Regions from separate parts of the Paenibacillus sp. S-38 genome, predicted to be linked through region 1. Evidence: riboswitches for the same ligand, from Rfam matches in the RefSeq annotation. Region 1 holds a riboswitch; the other holds the start of a gene.

Region 1 (3,400 bases):
AGCTGACGACGATCCCGCCCTCGCCTGCATACGTGCCGATGACCGGCCCGACCTCCGCGATGAAGACCTCCCGGAACGGGTGCTTCGCGAGAATGCGGTCCAGAATGCCGCGCACCTCTTCCTCCGTGGTGCTGTGGGCGATCCCGAGCACCCTGCCGTCCGCAGGGCCGCCAAGCTCATCGAACTTGTCGATCAGCCGCGCCAGCGCGTTCTTTTTGCCGCGGACCTTCTCTACGACTTCGACGGTTCCTTCCAAGCTCGCCTGCATGAAGAGCTTGATGTTGAGCACAGAAGCAATCGCCCCCTTCGCCTGGTTGAGGCGCCCGCCCTTCACGAGATTCTCGAGCGTATCAAGATAAAAAAGCGTTCCGGAGCCTAAGGCAATCGCGTATGCTGCCGCCACCACGTCGTCAAACGGCTTGCCCGCCTGGATTTCCTGCCAGCAGCGGTAGGCGACCAGCGCCTGCCCGATGGAACCCGTGCGCGTATCGATCACTTCAATGCGCCGCCCGCTGTTTTCCTCGAGCACCATTTCTTTGGCCAGGACGGCATGCTGATACGTACTGCTGAGCCCTGAAGACAGCGCGATTACCAGGATATCGTCGCCAGGATATTGGTTGAAGGCCTCTACAAAATCTTGGGGACTCGGACTCGCTGTTTTGGGAAGAACGGAATTTGTTTTTATGTTGGAATAAAAGGCCTGCATGCCAAGGCGCAGATCGAATGGTTCGTTTCCGAACGTGACGTGCAGCGGAACGATGTGCAGCCCGCACTTTTCAGGCATGCCCTGAGGAAAATCGGCTCCGCCGTCCGTAATGATCCTGATGGTCAACCTCATCACTCATTTCTTAGATGTAGAGGGCTTTCACCCTGCTTCGATTATGACATGAGGCGTAAGGGGTGAACAACCACTTTTTGCCCTCCGGCCCGCCTGCAGCCCGCGTTCTTAACAGCTCTGTCAAAATCTTGCCAAGAACTTCATGAAAGGCCCGGCAAAATGCGTTACAATGGAGGGGTTCGACATTACCAGGAAAGAAGGAATCCCCATGTTTCAATCCCTGACCTACTCCGGCACGCGGGAAGAACAGTACGCGGCTTTGTGCTCGCAGCTCGCCGCGCTGGTCGCGGACGAAAGCTCCCGCATTGCCAACCTGGCCAACGTCTCGGCGCTCCTGAACCAGTTCCTCGGCCGCGTCAACTGGGTGGGCTTTTACCTCATAGAGAACAACGAGCTCGTGCTCGGGCCGTTCCAGGGCCTGCCGGCCTGCGTGCGGATCCCGCTCGGCAAGGGCGTCTGCGGCACCTCCGCCTCCCGCCGGGAAACCGTGCGCGTGGCCGACGTCCACGAGTTCCCGGGGCATATCGCCTGCGATGCGGCTTCGCAGTCGGAGATCGTCGTGCCGATCCTGAAGGACGGCGAGCTGCTCGGCGTGCTCGATATCGACAGCCCGGAGAAGAACCGGTTCGACGAAGAGGACCAGGCCGGTCTGGAAGCGTTCGTCCGGACCCTGGCGGCGGCGCTGTAAGCCCTTTTCTGAAAATTTTCTGAAAAAAGGCCCAATACCGTCTTGTCAGGTCGGCTTACCTGTGTTAGTATTCCATGTAATTGAATATGAACCTTCGGGGCAGGGTGCAATTCCCTACCGGCGGTGATGATACGTTCGTGTATCTCAGCCCGCGACTCCCGCGCTTCCGGCTTCGTGCCGGGGACGGGACTGACTTGGTGAGAACCCAAGGCCGACGGTGACAGTCCGGATGGGAGAAGGTGAAGAATGGCTTGTTCAAAAAATGAATTTTGAACAAGTTTATTCGTCGATGCCCCCACTGTGTTATCTGCAGCGGGGGCATTTACTTTCGAAAGGAAGGTTCAATTCAAACACCACATCATTCTTGGGAGGTTTTTGAATTGGCAAACGCAGTCAGCAGTCTCAGCAGCAAAAGCATGACCTGGAGCCGGACCCGCGGCTCGCTTGGCATCTGGTATGTGGCCCTCGGGGCCGTCCTGTGGGGGCTCGATCCCCTGTTCCGCATCCTGCTCCTCGAGAGCTTCACATCGGCCCAGATCGTCTTCATCGAGCATGTGCTGCTCGCTTTCGTCGCCGTCCCGCTGCTCCTCAAGCACCGCCGGTCGCTCGGCGGCAAATGGAGCTGGGGCGTGATCGGCGCCCTGCTCTTCATCTCCTGGGGCGGCTCGGCGATCGCCACGGTGCTCTTCACGGCCGCCTTCTCGCACGGCAATGCCAATGCGATCCTGCTGCTGCAGAAGCTGCAGCCCCTGTTTGCAATCATCCTGGCGCGCGTGCTTCTGAAGGAAGCCCTGCCGTCCCGGTTCTTCACGTACCTGGCCCTCGCACTGGCCGGTACTTATCTGCTCACCTTCGGCTTCGCCGCACCGCAGCTCGGCTGGACGGATCTCGGCACGGTCGCCTGCCTCTTCTCGATCCTCGCCGCCTCCCTCTGGGGCGGATCGACGGTGATGGGCAAATACCTGCTCGGCAAGGGGCTGGACTTCCCGGTCGTGACGTCCCTGCGCTTCCTGCTGGCGCTGCCCCTGCTGTCCGCCCTGCTGGCGGTCAGCGGAGACGCCTGGGCGGTGACCGGCAGTGCCGGCGCGCTGACCGTCATCGGTATCAACTTGCTCTTCCAGGCGTTCTTCCCGGGGCTGCTCAGCTTGCTCCTGTACTACAAGGGGCTGTCCAGCACGAAGGCATCCTACGCGACCCTCGCGGAGCTGTCCTTCCCGGCGGTCGGTATCCTCGTGAACTGGCTGGTGTTCCACCAGGCTCTCACCGCCGGCCAGCTCGTCGGCTTCGTCCTGATCTGGTCCACGCTGTGGTTCATGACCCGAAATCAGGAGCAGAATGAGCCGATCCAAGGCGCAGCGGCGGCCTAAGGGCCTGAACAAGCGCATCACAGCCACAGAGCTTCATTCAGCGGGCTCCGCCACCGTCGTGGCGGGGCCCTTTTTCTATACATATAAGAACGTCAAAAAGAGAGTCCCTCCTTTATTGGAAGAACTCTCTCTTTGGGTCTGCCAGTGGAATACCCCGGCTTAAGCCGCAGACTGTGCCGGGACAACCGCAGGCGCCTCCTTGATCCCCGCGATCCGAAGCACGCTGAGCCCCCAGGCGGTTAAGGTGATTAGAACAAGGGAAACCGCATATTCCGTTAAAGAACCTCCGCCATACACCAGATTCATCGCCCCCTGGACCCCATTGGGAACCGGGAGGAAAGCCCCCAGATGACGGTACAGCGGAGAGAGCATCGAAGCGGCGATAATGTTCCCAGCCGTCATGAGCTGGATCGGGATCAGGAAGATGTTAAAGAGCGGCCCCGCATTGCCGAAGAGCACGAAGGCGAGCTGTGTCACGGCGATGCATGCGGCAAATACGAGCATCTC
Region 2 (3,400 bases), 570 kb from region 1:
CGTCCGCTTCGAGATTCACTTCATCCCCCGGCTGCTTGAACTGCAGCACGGTCTCGGCAAGGGTGTGCGGAATAATGGACACCGAGAACTCGGCACCGTCCGCCTCCACTACCGTAAGAGAAATGCCGTCGATCGTAATGGAGCCGTGCGGCAGTACGTACTTGAGCAGTCCCGGGTCCTTAGGAGAGACCCGGAACACGACGGCGTTCGCCTCCGCGCTCCGGCCCGTGATCGTTCCCGTGGAGTCGACATGCCCTTGTACGATATGCCCACCGAACCGGCCGTTCGCCGCCATAGCCCGCTCCAGGTTTAAGGTGGAGCCCGCCGAAAGCCTCTCAAGATTCGTCCGGCGGAAGGTTTCGGGCATCACGTCAACCGTGAAAGAATCTTTGCCGTAAGCTACGACGGTCAAGCAAACTCCGTTGACCGCAATGCTGTCGCCGAGCTTCACGTCCTCAAGCACGCGTGATGCGGCAATGGTCAGCACCATGGCCTCCCCCTGCCTGGCGATCCGCCGCAGTGTTCCGATTTCTTCGATAATGCCTGTGAACATTCCTTATTCCTTCCTTTCGCCGCCGCACCCTAGCGGCCGGCAGCCTCATAGCTAGGATAACCTGTGAAGCAGACATCCTCCCCGTAGGTCTCCACGGTCATCCGTTCCAAACGGATCGCCTGGCGCATAGCGGGAAACCCGGCGAAGTCGAACGTACCGGGGGCCGCCGCCCCGCCGCCGATAATCTTCGGCGCGAAAAAGAGCACGAGCTTGTTGGCCAGCTGCCGCTCCAGGAACGCACCGGCCAGGCGGCCGCCCGCTTCCACCAGGACCGAGCCGATCTCGAGTTCCCCAAGATGCGCCAAGGCGGCCTCAAGATCGACGGCCGGCCCCGGGCCGCAGTCGATGACCTGCACGCCGAGCGCTTCGAGTTCCCGCCGGCGGCCTTCCGGCGCTTCCGCAGTCGTAAGCACGATCACGGGCGCCGCCCCGTCATGCAGCAGCTTCGCCTCCAGCGGGATGCGAAGCCCCGAGTCGGCGATCACACGGATCGGGGAGAGCCCGGGGACCGGAAGCCGGGTCGTCAGCTGCGGGTCATCGGCGATCACCGTGCCGACGCCCGTGAGGATCGCCTGGTGGCGGTGCCGCAGCGTATGCACGTAGCCGCGCGCGGACTCCCCGGTGATCCATTTGCTGTCGCCGCCCGCCGCCGCCACCTTGCCGTCCAGCGTGCTCGCCGTCTTGATCGTGACGAACGGCCGGCGGGTGACGATGTACTTGTTGAACGCCTCGTTCAGGGCTTCGGACTCTGCCGCGAGCACGCCTTCGGTGACCTCGATCCCCTGGGAGCGCAGACGCGCTATGCCTGTGCCGGCCACCAGGGGATTCGGGTCCACCGCGGCGACGACCACCCGCTTCACTCCCTCGCGGATCAGCCGGTCACTGCAGGGGCCTGTGCGGCCGTGATGGCTGCAGGGCTCCAGGGTCACATAGGCTGTACTTCCGGCCGCCTCGGCGCCAGCCATATTCAGCGCATGAACCTCAGCGTGTGCATCGCCCCGCTTCAGATGGGCGCCCATACCTACCACACGGCCGTCCTTGACCAGCACGCAACCCACCACCGGGTTGATGCCCGTTTGGCCCGCCGCCGCCGCGGCCAGCTGCAGTGCAATTCGCATATACGTTTCATCGTTCATGATACTCATGTTACTCCACTCCTCCCTGTCGTTTGTGCAAAGCAGCCTACCCCTTCAACCGCACACTGCTCCGCACTTTCTCCGGTAGTCTTCCCGGTAAACGCACGTAGACCCCTTTTGCCGAAGCAAAGAGGGGCCTTGGGAATTGCGGTATCGCGATAACGGCTGTACGAAAGTACACATGCGCGCCGGCTTAAATGCCGGAAGTCGCATGCGAAAGCTTGGATTAAGCTCATCCCGGAGGGAAAAGTACGGCTGAACGCAAACCGCCCTAAGACCGCCTGCACCGAAACAGACAATGCCCAACATCGCATGTCTGCGGCGGCGCAGCCAGCGGAGGCATCCCCGTTGTGCTCGCAGCTCTTCCCGGACCGGTCGTTCGATCCGTCTCGCTTCCCCTTCTCCCATCCAGACTATACTGTCGGTCTCGGAATTGCACCGAGTCCACCGGCTTCCTCCTGCGGTTCAGCAAGGAAGAAGCTCGGGTCACGGACTGAGTGCGGCTCTACTGCTGAGCCGCCCATCACCGCCGGTAGGGAATTTCACCCTGCCCCGAAGGTTCAAGCTATTCAATTGATACAGGAACGGAAAGATTACACTTCCACTACCTGCACCGTCTCCATTTTCTCGCGTCCTTTGAACGCATCCACATGCTCCATGCCTTTGACGACTTTGCCGAACACCGTGTGCTGGCCGTCAAGATGCGGCTGCGGCGCATAGCAGATGTAGAACTGGCTTCCGCCCGTGTTACGGCCGGCGTGAGCCATAGCCAGCGTTCCACGCTCATGCTTGTTCGGGTTGATCTCGCAGTTGATCGTGTATCCCGGGCCGCCTGTCCCGGTACCGTGCGGGCAGCCGCCTTGCGCTACGAAGCCCGGAATGACGCGGTGGAACGGAATGCCGTTGTAGAAACCGGAGTTTGCCAGCTTCTCGAAGTTCGCCACCGTGTTAGGCGCATCGTTCTCGAACAGGTCCAGTACGATTTCATTGCCGTCCGTCATCTTGATAATCGCTTGTTTTGCCATGATATGTACGCTCCTTAGCTTCTTGTCCATAATGGGTGGCCGCCAGTCCGGCGGCCGATCTACTCTATTCTACTATGAAACGGGCTCCTGCACAAATAGGCCGGCCGTCCCCGGGCTAACGGAGGATTCGGCCAAGCCCATCCGCACTTAAAGACTCTTGGCGACAGAACGCTGCATCCGCTCCGGAATCACGTCATTGCCCACCAGATTCTCGTATGTTTCTCGCTTCACAACGACTTCCGCCTGGCCTCCTTTGACGAAGACGACCGCGGGACGGCGAATCCGGTTGTAGTTGCTGGCCATGGCATAGTTGTATGCACCCGTGCTGCCTACAGCAAGCACGTCGCCCGACTTCACCGCCGGCAGCTCTACGTCCCAGATCAGCATATCGCCGCTCTCGCAGCACTTGCCCGCGATGGAGACCGTCTCTTCCACTGCCGCGTTCGCCCGGTTGGCCAGCAGCGCTTCGTATTTGGCGCCGTAGAGCGCCGGCCGCGGATTGTCGGTCATGCCTCCGTCCACGGCGACATACTTGCGCACGCCCGGAATATCCTTATAGGTGCCGACCGTATAAAGCGTAGTTCCGGCTTCGCCGACAATGCTGCGGCCCGGCTCGGTCCAAATCTCCGGCAGCGGGTAGCCGTGCCGGCTGAACGTCGTCTTCACCGCATCCGTAATGGCGCGCA

Evidence for each region. A riboswitch is a leader RNA that binds a small molecule or an ion and turns the genes downstream of it on or off. The one in region 1 is predicted to bind FMN.
Region 2: another riboswitch for FMN. It lies ahead of ribD (bifunctional diaminohydroxyphosphoribosylaminopyrimidine deaminase/5-amino-6-(5-phosphoribosylamino)uracil reductase RibD); the one in region 1 lies ahead of ACP26L_RS17110 (DMT family transporter).

What each region holds. Positions count from the first base shown of each region.
Region 1 covers NZ_CP187970.1:3,709,418-3,712,817, reverse strand. The annotation lists gene ACP26L_RS17120 (DegV family protein) at 1-838, opposite strand, end outside; gene ACP26L_RS17115 (GAF domain-containing protein) at 1,047-1,526, shown strand; FMN riboswitch at 1,613-1,771, shown strand; gene ACP26L_RS17110 (DMT family transporter) at 1,907-2,893, shown strand; gene ACP26L_RS17105 (YhgE/Pip domain-containing protein) at 3,053-3,400, opposite strand, start outside.
Region 2 covers NZ_CP187970.1:3,143,122-3,146,521, reverse strand. The annotation lists gene ribE (riboflavin synthase) at 1-553, opposite strand, end outside; gene ribD (bifunctional diaminohydroxyphosphoribosylaminopyrimidine deaminase/5-amino-6-(5-phosphoribosylamino)uracil reductase RibD) at 583-1,698, opposite strand; FMN riboswitch at 2,082-2,253, opposite strand; gene ACP26L_RS14460 (peptidylprolyl isomerase) at 2,283-2,714, opposite strand; gene lysA (diaminopimelate decarboxylase) at 2,862-3,400, opposite strand, start outside.